Regions from separate parts of the Anaerobacillus sp. 1_MG-2023 genome, predicted to be linked through region 1. Evidence: riboswitches for the same ligand, from Rfam matches in the RefSeq annotation. Region 1 holds a riboswitch; the other holds the start of a gene.
What was found. A riboswitch is a leader RNA that binds a small molecule or an ion and turns the genes downstream of it on or off. The one in region 1 is predicted to bind cobalamin.
Positions count from the first base shown of each region.

Region 2: another riboswitch for cobalamin. It lies ahead of Q4550_RS20450 (ABC transporter substrate-binding protein); the one in region 1 lies ahead of Q4550_RS19080 (ribonucleoside-diphosphate reductase subunit alpha).

Region 1 is NZ_JAUORD010000013.1:123,459-129,444, reverse strand. It holds gene proB (glutamate 5-kinase) at 1-179, opposite strand, end outside; gene Q4550_RS19085 (ribonucleotide-diphosphate reductase subunit beta) at 337-1,374, opposite strand; gene Q4550_RS19080 (ribonucleoside-diphosphate reductase subunit alpha) at 1,389-3,620, opposite strand; cobalamin riboswitch at 3,757-3,932, opposite strand; gene Q4550_RS19075 (sensor histidine kinase) at 4,291-5,628, opposite strand; gene Q4550_RS19070 (response regulator transcription factor) at 5,600-5,986, opposite strand, start outside.
Region 2 is NZ_JAUORD010000016.1:26,299-32,284, reverse strand. It holds gene Q4550_RS20460 (SLC13 family permease) at 1-1,541, opposite strand, end outside; gene sat (sulfate adenylyltransferase) at 1,557-2,714, opposite strand; cobalamin riboswitch at 2,910-3,094, shown strand; gene Q4550_RS20450 (ABC transporter substrate-binding protein) at 3,228-4,211, shown strand; gene Q4550_RS20445 (FecCD family ABC transporter permease) at 4,195-5,235, shown strand; gene Q4550_RS20440 (adenosylcobinamide amidohydrolase) at 5,238-5,986, shown strand, end outside.

The DNA of each region.
Region 1 (5,986 bases):
CCAAGTTCTTTAAAACCTGCCGCAACTGCTCCTGAAGAAACAAGAAGTACTTCATGTCCTTCCTGACGAAGTAATGTGAGGGCATTAACATGATCAATGAGCTTAACTAGATCAATTTCTCCCTTACCGTTTGTTAATGAACTGCTCCCAATCTTAACAACAATTCGCTTCTTTCTCATATGACATCTCCTTATATAAATACGTTCTTTCACGTTAAAGTGCAAAATGATTTTAAGTATCTTACCACAAAACTTCTTTTTTGTCGTACATTACTTTCATTCTTAATGTCAAAAAAAAGATCAACTCATTATTTGAGTTGACCTTTCTCTCATTTCTTTATAAATCATCAAACCCATTATCATCAGACACTTTTGTATACTGACGTGATTTCTGTTCGAAGAAATCACTTTTCCCAGCGTTCACATCCGCGTAGGCTTTGATCCACCGCATAGGGTTCTCTCGGTGACCTTCAAAAGGGCGTTCGATTCCAAGCTGATTCACGCGATTGTTTGCCATAAATTTAATGTAGTCATTGAGTTCGTTCATTGTAATTCCAGGGAAACGATTACCAATAATGTATTCTCCCCATTTCATCTCAAGCTCAGCAGCTTCACGAAATGTATTCGTGATGAAATCATGATTTTCTTTCGTATTCAGTTCAGGATGCTCATTGAACAATTCTTTCACTATATTAACGAACAACGTCACATGCAGCTGCTCATCGCGGTTAATATAGTTAATCATTGTGGAAGTAGACACCATCTTTTGATTTCGAGCAAGGTTATAAAAGAAAGCGAACCCGGCGTAGAAGAAAAGTCCTTCAAGAATAATGTCATAAACAATCGATTCAAAAAACGTTTGTGGTGTTGGATTTTGAACAAATGCTTCATAACCAGAAGCAATAAATTGGTTACGTTCTAAGAGCACGTCATCGTGCTTCCAATATTCAAAAATCCGGTCTTGCTCATTTTTATTTACAATGGAAGAAAGTACATAGCTATATGACTGATTATGCACAACTTCCTGGAACGAAAGCACCTGCATGAGCGCTGATAGGCTTGAATCTGTTAAATAATCCGCGACCTTACTTGAATAGTCGGTTTGAATCGAATCTAGGAAGGCAAGAAGGCCAATAATTTTCTTAAACGTATCTTGCTCATCTTCGCTCAATGCCTCCCATTGCTTCACGTCGTTCGACATATTGATTTCAAACGGAGTCCAAAAGTTTCCTAGCATATTTTTGTACATAGGATATGCCCAGCTAAAGCGGACATCATCCCAGTTTAAAACGTTTGAGCTTTCTCCATTAATAATTCCAGTCGAGCTATTCGGTGCGGAGACATCGTATAGCTTTCGTTGTTGAATCGTAGCCATTTCCAATTCCTCCTTTAGCTTGCGCAGCTTTCACAGTCGTCAATATCTACAGATGTACTTCGTGTATAGTAGGTTGTTTTCAACCCTTTTCTCCAAGCTGTCATATGAATGTTCAATAAGTCCTTCGCTTTCACCGTACTTTGCACATAGATATTAAACGATATTGATTGATCCACATGACGCTGTCTGGCTGCATTCTGCTCAATACTCCAAAGCTGATCAATGTGATAAGCCGATTTGTAATACCAGGTCGTTTCAGGTGAAAGATCAGGCGCTGTAACAGGAATTTTGTAATTCTTCTTTTCTTCAGAGTATTCTTTTTGGAAAATCGGATCGATTGATGCTGTCGATCCAGCTATTAAACTTGTTGAACTGTTAGGAGCAACCGCTAAAAGATAGGCATTTCTGATACCATTCGTTTGGACCCTTTCCTTAAGAGACTGCCATTTTTCACTAACGTAACCTCGTTGATTAAAGTACTCCCCATTTTGCCAATCAGAGCCTTCAAAGAGAGAGTAGCTTCCTTTTTCAACGGCAAGCTCATGACTTGCCTGTATCGTTAAATAATTAATTGTTTCATATAGTTCGTCCGCATAGTCTGCCGCTTCATGACTTTCCCAGACAATCTCTTTTTTCGCAAGGAGGTGATGCCAACCAAACGTTCCAAGACCAATGCTTCTATACTTCTCATTCGTTAACTGGGCTTGAGGCACTTCGATCGTATTAATATCGATCACGTTATCCAGCATTCTTACCTGAATTGGAATTAATCGCTCTAGTGCATTAGCTGTAACCGCACGTCCAAGATTAATACTAGATAGATTACAAACGACATAGTCACCAGGCGTTTTCGTAATGATAATTTTACCGTCTTTCGTGATTTCCTCTTCAACAGTCGTTGCACTCATATTTTGCATAATTTCCGTACAAAGATTGGAAGCATAGATCATACCAGCATGCTTATTAGGATTCGCGCGATTCACCGTATCTCGATAGAACATATAAGGCGTCCCAGTTTCCAATTGTGATTTCATGACACGCTTCATAATCTCAATCGCCGGCACTGTTTTTCTTGAAAGCTCAGGCTGATTCACACATTGCCTATATTTCATACGAAACTCTCCTGATCCTTTTTCTTTGTCATAAGCATCTTCAAGAGAGAACCCCATCACCTGACGGACTTCATGCGGATCAAATAAATGCCATTCTCCACGGTCTTCCACTACTTCCATAAAGATATCTGGAATACAAAGACCCGTGAAAAGATCATGTGTCCTCATTCGTTCGTCTCCGTTATTAAGCTTGGCATCAAGAAATTCGAAAACGTCCTTATGCCAGACATCAAGATATACAGCAACAGCACCTTGACGCTGTCCTAGCTGGTCTACGCTCACAGCTGTATTGTTTAATTGCTTCATCCACGGTAAAACCCCAGATGAATTGCCTTTAAACCCTTTAATATCACTCCCACGAGAACGAATTTTCCCGAGATATGCTCCAATTCCTCCTCCATTTTTCGAAACGGTCGCTACATCTGTATTGCTGTCATAGATTCCTCTAAGACTGTCATCCACCGTATCGATAAAGCATGAGCTTAGCTGTCCATAGCTTTTCCCTGCATTTGAAAGAGTAGGAGTTGCTACTGTCATATATAAATTAGATAGCGCCCAATACGCTTCTTCAATTAGATTTAACCTCTTATCTTTTGGTTCATTTAACATGAGCGTCATAGCAATGACTAGAAAGCGCTCTTGAGGCAATTCATATACATTCTTTTCATGATCAGTAGCTAGATAGCGGTCTGCGAGCGTTCGTAGGCCGATGTATGTAAACAAACGATCTCTTGATGGCTCGATTAACTTAGCAACATGCTCTACTTCATTCTTGGAATAAGACTGAAGAAGTGTTTTGTTATAAATCCCTTCATCTGTCAGCTGTTGAAGAAGGCGATAGAAGCTTCCCCCGCCATAAACCTCTTTCTCAGTTCGATGTGAAAGAGACTTACGATAGAGCGAACGAAGATGAAAAGCTGCTGCCACATAAGTCCAGTCAGGTTCTGTTGCGCTAATTCGTTCAAGGGCATTTAAAACTAGAATGTTACCAACCTCTTCTTGCGTTGATTTTTCTGAAATACCATCAATTGTTTTTTCAATAAAACTCTCACTAGCAAGTGACGGGTACTCATCTAGGAGCGTTCTTACTTCCTCCATTATTTTTGTTACTGTCATTTCTGCTACAGTACTCATATACCTCTCTCCTTTATCCATCCAAAATAAAAAGCTCACTCTCGGAAGAGTGAGCCTGGAGAAAACGACAACGTATAAATGAACGTACTCGTACATTTACCCTGCCATTTCTCACCCTCAACCCCCGAAGAATAGAAACGTTTTTGACTATACGGCAGGTCTACTGGCTTGTGCTTCTCCCTTGGCAAACCTTCCCAGAATTAACTCCAGTGGTTTCTTGCCTCGTCCACACGACAGTTGCGGGGACAGCTCCGGATTCAGACCGGATTCCCTATTAAGTCGTTCTACGACACCGCATACTCAATTATTTAATTACGTACACTTTACCCCATATATAGTATCTGAAACATTTATTAATCACTAAATATTGATAACCTCATCTTACATGATGCTTTGATTTAGCACAAGCTTTATTGTTACATTGACTTCGATTTATTTCAACTCTAAAGACACTCACCTATCACTTTCAACTTGCTCATGCATATATTGTTGATACCTAAAAAAGTTTCCCAAAGGAAAGAAAGGTGAGTATGATGAAAAAATCATCTTCGGTTAATTTCAAGAAATTGGTTGGTTATACACAACTTTGTCAGAAATTCGGTATTTTGAGTGAACAAGAAAGCAAAGAAATTCTACAAAAGTTAAGTGAGCATAAAACATAAAGCTTTAACTACGATTGAAAAGGAAGCGAGATCACGATCCTTCCTCCCTTTTTGTTTTCTTCGGCGTATATGTTACCATTATGTTTTTCTACTATTGTTTTTGTAATCGATAGACCAATGCCTGAACCTGACTTGTCACCTGTATAGAACCGGTCGAAAACGCGCTCTGGATTCTCGCCAAAGCCTTTACCATCATCTTCAACCCTAATAAAAACTTGACGATCTTCTGGATGGACATGTACTTCTATAACGGATGAAGCGAATCGTAGGGCATTACCGAATATATTCATAAATGCTTGTTTCATTTTATCACTATCCATCTTAACGCCTATGGTATGATCAGTGTCATACCTCACCTCTATTTCCCGTTGATGTGCAAGTGGTTTTACCGCAGTGATGACTTCCATTAACACATGATGAAGATCGACTACTTCATAAGTAAAAGATTCATCTACTGTTTCTAACCTCGTTAAATAAGAAATGTCCTGCACGATTTTTTTTAAACGCTGCGTTTCTTTCACGATCACTTCAAGACTATGCTCTACGTCCTCTCCTACGATTACTTCATCTAGAATCCCTTCCGCATTCCCTTGAATCGCCATTAGAGGGGTCTTTAATTCATGAGACGCATTTTGAAGGAATTCCTTCTGATCAAAATCATTTTTTCGAAGTTGCTCCGTTAGTTCTTGAAATGTCTTAGCAAGTTCATTGATTTCATCCTTTGTCTTAAGCTTCAACGGGGGTGGTTCCTTACGCATCGTAAATTCCCGCATGTGATTGGCTAGTAATCGAATTGGCCCCGCTATTCCTTTCTGCATGATAGCAGCAAGGAGGACGGCAACAGCAGCAGATACTAAAAGACTGACAACCTGTGATTGCTGAATAATCCGATTGAAACCTTCAAGGCTTTCTACCTTCGTAAATAGCACAATATTGCCAACTTGCTCTCGTGAGAGACTAATTGGCACTTCCTCTGTAACATATAAATTTCCTTTGTTTTCTTCATAATCAATTCGAACCACTTCATCGACATTCGAATAAATTGCCTTCTCATTTGCATTATAAATTATAAATTGAGATGAGATTAAATTGCCTGCCATTTCAATTCTTCTGCGATCAAGTAACCCATTAGGTGGATTTTCGCCCTTCCACTGTCGATCTTCGAGCATCTGACTAATTTGCAATCCCTCTTTTTGCAGCTGTTCTCTCGTTTCGCGCACAAGATATTCTTGAAATAAATATTGAAATGAAATAGTAGTAATAAGCAGAATAACAACAATAAGAACGATATAACTAAGAAACAATTTGGTACCGATATTAAACTTCTTCATCGATTTTATAGCCATACCCCCAAACTGTTGTAATCTTCGCTTGTGCCTTTGCGTCTGACATCTTTTTACGTAGCCTTTTCACAAGGTCATCAATAATTCTGCCATCACCTACATATTGATAACCCCAAATGGCTTCAATTAATCTCTCTCTTGTAAACGGTTGTTCTGGATGTTGAAGAAGATAGGCGAGCACATCGTACTCTTTCGGCGTTAAAGCCATTTCTTCCTCATTCACTAATAACAGTCGTTTTTTCTTATTTAAACGTACGTTCTGAACAGTGATTTCTTGTGAAGAATGGTTTTTCTCTAGGCGATTCATCCGTTTGAATAGGTTCTTAATACGCACAACAAGTTCTCTAGGGCTAAAAGGTTT
Region 2 (5,986 bases), on a different contig from region 1:
GCAACCTCGATGGCGATGGGAAACATAAAGACAGCGGCAGCGCTATTTGTCATCATTTCAGTGAAGATGTTCGTTAACACATAAATGCTAAGCAACGTTGCAAGAAGTCCGAGCGGTGCCGTTAATTGGATAAGGAGACCTGCCATCGAAGCGGCTACACCTGAATTCAGAAGCGCTGTACCAATACCGAACGAACAAGCGATCATAAGGAGAACGTGCCATTGAATCAAATCACGCCCTTCGCCTGGCGTCACAATCTTTGTTAAAAAGAGAAGCAGTGTCGTCACAGCCATAGCAGTGAGCATGGAGAGAACGCCAATCGTAACGAGAATAATCATGACACCAAGCCATCCAATCGAAAGCCAGCCTAATCTGATTTGGCGTTGCGTGACGAGCTTATGATCGATTGGTGTAATGTCGTAGAAATCCTTTTTCTTATGAAACTGCTCACCCGCGACCATTAAGAGAACATCACCAGGTTTTAAGACAATATCACCAATTTTCGATTTCAAGCGCTGATTTTGGCGATGAACAGCGATCACGGCTGCTTGATGCTGGTGTCTGAAATTGGTGTCCTTTATTTTTTTGAAAAGGTGTGACGAATGAGGTGTGACAATTCCTTCAATGAGCTGGTGATTTTTTGGAAAATAAGACCCGGAGCTTCCCTGTAGCTGTAGTCCCTTCATCCGCTGGATCTCAGCGATCGTTGAGATGTCACCACTAAAAACAAGCCGGTCTCCCTCCTTCAGAATCGTCTCGCCTGATACAGGAGCGATCGCCCGTTCGTGACGCAAAATACTGACGAGAAATAACCCTTTCAAACTCCGTAGCTGCGCTTCTTTTACAGTGCGATTGATATAGGAGAATTGTTCTGTAACAAGCACTTCACCAGTATATTTCTTGAGCAATTCAGGTTCAGTGAAGGATGCAGAACGTCGATCTGGAAGCAGCTTGTTACTAAAGAAGACCAAATACGCGAGACCGAATAGCGTGATTGGGATCCCGATCGCACTAAGCTGGAAAAAAGAAAAACCTTCATAGCCGTTTTCGAGTAGCAGTCCATGAACGACAAGGTTTGTCGAAGTACCAATTAACGTAATGGTGCCGCCAAGAATCGTTGCGTAGGAAAGCGGAATAAGAAACTTGGAAGGAGACATCCCGTTTTCATCACACCATTTTTTCACCATTGGTGTAGAAGCGATCACGATCGGTGTATTGTTCACAAATGCTGAAATGAACGATATTGGAAATAGCAATTTACTCAGGCGCTTCTTTGGCGAATGGGAGCTTTGTAGGAGACGTTGAAAGAGGCGATCCACAATTCCACTCCGCTGAATGCTTCCTGCAACGATGAAAAGTAGAGCAATCGTGAGCATCCCTTCATTGGAGAATCCGGCCGTTGCTTCCTCAGGCGTAATAATGCCAGTGAATAGAAATAAGACGAGAACCGAGGCTAGAATAACCTCAGGTCGTCCTTTTTCAAAGAAAAGACAGAAAAGCATGATGATCATCGTAATCATAACGAAATAGAATGCCATCATTCAGCGCGCGCGGCATCATTCGTCTTCATGATCGTGCTGCACCTCATCCAATAGAATCTCAATCACTTCAGGGCGAGAAAACTCTTTCGGAGGTCTTTGGCCATTCTTCAGCATTTCCCGGACCTTTGTGCCGCTTAGATGAATGTGAAATTCGCCATCGTGCGGGCACGTTTTGGCCGTAGCCATGCTCGAACACTTGATACAATAAAACGCGTGCTCGAATGCCATAATCTCAATGCCGATTTCGTCTTTTGAAAATTGGTGAAAAATGTTCTGCGCAGCGAACGTATCGTAATAATCGCCAACACCTGCGTGGTCACGGCCAACAATAAAATGTGTGCAGCCAAAGTTCTTCCGAACGAGACTATGAAAAATCGCCTCGCGCGGGCCAGCATACCTCATCGCGGCTGGGAATACGGAGAGAATGACGCGATCGGACGGATAATAGTTTTCTAAAAGAGCGCTGTAGCTTTTCATTCGAATATCCGCCGGAATGTCATCTTTCTTCGTTTCTCCAACGAGTGGGTGAATGAGAAGGCCATCAACGGTTTCAAGAGCCGTCTTTTGAAGGTATTCATGTGCGCGATGAATCGGGTTGCGCGTTTGAAAGCCAACGATTGTTTTCCAGCCGCGCTGTTGGAACGTCTCTCTTAATTCTGCTGGCGTTTGAAAATGGTCTTGAAGCGCTGTTGGGTGCTGAAGCAGCGTAATCGGGCCACCGAGGTTAAAAGCTTCCTGCTCGTACGTTTTTTGAACACCTGGATGTTCAGCGTCGTTCGTTCCATAGACGTGTCGCGCTTCTTCTGTTTTGTCTGTTTCATAAATATCTTCTACTTCCATTAATCCATAGATTTCCCCGTCTTCACCCTTCAAGCAAACAGTAGGACTAGAAAAAATCTTGTCACGCGTTTCTTCGGATACAGAAAGCGTAATAGGCAAGCTCCAGATTGTCCCATTTGCGAGCCTCATTTTAGTTAAAACGTGCGTATAATCTGCTTGATTCATAAAGCCCGTTAACGGACTAAAAGCACCGATTGCGATCATATATAAATCGGATAAATTCCATGGTGTTAAGGTGACGACCGGAAACATTGTGGCCTTCTCAAGAAGCGCCAGGCGGTCCTCTTCACATGGAATGCGGTTAATTAGCTGACCGCCATGTGGTTCTATCATAAATAAATCTCCCTTCTTGCTTGTTCACATATAGAGTTGCTACTAGCTTATGAAAGAAGGAGGAGAGAAGAGAGGGCTAATGAGAAAATTGGATGAGGGGTGTGTATTTAAAGGGGTCAGGCGCGAGCCTGCCCCCCTCAAAACACAACTGTTCCCCCCACTCCCGCAATCATGTATAATAAACCTGTTACCAATTACATAGTGATCGATTTAGGTGTCTTTTCAATGAAGACTTAATAGGGAAGCTGGTGCAATTCCAGCGCGGTCCCGCCACTGTAAATGGTCGCCTGCTGCAGAATCCACTGTTCGAAACAGCGAATGGGAAGGAGCGGCATGCGATAACCATGAGCCAGGAGACCTGCCTGAGTCAAGCGCGAACAGCCTACGAGGATAGGGATGTGCGAACGGATTCGGGTGCTTTGTGCACCGTTACTTCCATTCGACCATCTCCATGCCCTCGTGCGTGGAGATTTTTTAGTTTAGAGACATCAGAAAACAGGAGGAGAAACACACATGAAAAAGCTTTATTCACTACTCGTTTTACTTTTTCTCGTGACAGGAATCATCGCAGGTTGCGGAGCGAGTGAAGAGAACAGCGCGACAAATGAAGGAAATGCGAATACAGAGCAAGCTGAACAGTCAGAAGATAGCGCTTTCCCAGTAACGATAACGGATGCGTTGGATCAGGATGTTACGATCGAAAAAGATCCTGAAAAAATTGTCTCCCTGATCCCGAGTAACACTGAGATCCTTTTCGACCTGGGAGCAGGGGAAGAAGTCGTTGGCGTATCTGATTTCGCCAACTATCCAGAAGAAACGGCTGATATCGAAAAAATCGGCGGCATGGAATTTAACGTGGAGAAAATCATTTCTCTAAAGCCTGATCTCGTACTTGCACACGGATCAAGCGCACATAACTCAGAAGCAGGGCTACAGCAGCTTCGTGATGCTGGCATCAGCGTTCTCGTTGTAAACGACGCGAAAAGCTTTAAAGAAGTCTACAAATCAATCGAAATGATCGGACAAGCAACCGGTGAAACGGAAGAAGCGGAAACAACGATCGATGAAATGAAGCAAGATCTTGAAGACATTCAAGCAAAAGCAGAAAGCATTAGTGAAGAAGATCAGAAAAATGTCTTCGTCGAAGTTGCCCCTGCGCCTGAAATCTACTCTCCAGGGAAGAATACGTTTATGGATGATATGTTAACAATGATTCACGCGAAGAACGTGACGCACGATCAGGAAGGCTGGAACCAGGTGGATCAGGAAGCGATTATCGAAGCGAATCCAGACGTGATCATCACAACGTACGGCTACTATACAGAGAAGCCAGTTGAACAGGTGTTAAGTCGCGACGGCTGGCAGGACGTGACGGCTATCAAAGATGAGCAGGTTGTTGACGTGCACTCTGACCTCGTTACGCGCTCTGGCCCTCGTCTTACTGAAGGAGTAGAGGAACTTGCAAAAGCGGTTTACCCGGATGTTTTTGCTGAATAAACGGTTCATTGCCTATCCGATTGCGATAGCACTCTTAATTGGTGCCATGCTCCTTGGCATTTCAATAGGTACTGTTTCAGTTCCAGTGCTCACCATTCTAAAATTAATCGGAAGTGAAGTTTTACACCTTCCATTCATGGGCAAAACCGATCCAATGTTTACAACGATTGTGATGGATATTCGCTTGCCGCGCGTCATTTTGGCAGGTCTTGTGGGGGCGTCTCTTGCGATAGCAGGGGCCGCCTTTCAAGGTCTTTTACGTAATCCATTAGCGGATCCGTACGTGCTCGGCGTTTCATCCGGAGCATCAGTTGGAGCGGTACTCGTGCTGTTTTTCAACCTGTCCATTCCGTTTGTCGGCATGTTCACCCTACCAGTTATGAGCATCGCCGCATCGATCCTCACCATTTTCCTCGTGCTTTTCTTCGCACGACAAATCGAGCGCTCGATGCGCGTGGAGACGATCATACTCACCGGAATTGTGTTTAGCTCATTTCTTGGCTCACTTCTGTCACTTATGATCGCTTTAACTGGAGAGGAGCTTCGTCAAATTATCGGCTGGCTCCTTGGAAGCGTGTCGATGCGCGGATGGGAATACATTGGGATCATTCTTCCCTTTTTCATCATCGGCTCAGGGATTCTGCTCTTTAGCAGCAAAGAGCTGAACGCGATGTCGTTTGGGGAAGAACGCGCCCAGCATATCGGCGTGAACGTCGCGAAACGAAAGCTTTGGATTCTAATCGGTGGTTCGATTTTAACAGGGGCAGCTGTTGCGGTTTCAGGAACGATTGGCTTCGTTGGTCTTGTGATTCCGCATTTAACGCGCCTCCTATGGGGTCCGGATCACAGGCATTTACTGCCACTCTCCATTTTACTTGGAGCTGCTTTTCTGATCATCGCTGATTTGATTTCACGAACGATCATTTCACCAACGGAACTACCGATTGGCGTCATCACATCGCTCATCGGTGCCCCGGTGTTTGCCATTATTTTAATAAGAAGACGTAAGGAAAGAAGAGGATAAGCATGCTAAGCGTACATTCTGTTACAGGAGGATACCCCGGTCACGACGTGCTTGATGACATCTCGTTTGATGTGAATCAAGGTGAGCTTCTCGGGATCGTTGGACCAAACGGCAGCGGCAAGACGACTATTTTTAAAATGGTTAGCGGCATTCTAAAAGCAAAGTCCGGCTCGATCATGCTCAAAGATAAGCCGCTCTCAAGCTACTCAGCGAAACAGCTGGCGCGCGTGCTCGCGGTTCTTCCACAGCATGCGGATCAGGCTTTTCCTTATACCGTTAAAGAAACCGTTTCGCTCGGACGCTACGCCCATCAGACGGGATGGTTTCAAATGTGGAGTGAGCATGACGAGATGGTTGTGCAACGTACAATGGAGCAAACGGGAATTGCCGCCTTTGCGGATAACTACGTGAACGAACTCTCAGGCGGTGAGCGTCAGCGCGTGTTTCTTGCACAGGCGCTCGCGCAGGAACCCGAGATTCTATTGTTAGACGAGCCGACGAACCACCTCGACCTTTCTTATCAAAAAGAACTGCTCGATCTCTTAAAAAAATGGACGCGCGAACAGGGGCTAACGGTGATTTCGATTTTTCACGACTTGAATCTGGCTGGTCTGTACTGTGACCGCCTGCTTCTTCTTGAAAATGGGAAAATCAACATGCACAACAAGCCAAATGACGTCCTAAACGAACAGCGGATTCAATCGGTTTATCGTACAAAAATTGAAAAGCATCCGCATCCGACCGTGCCAAA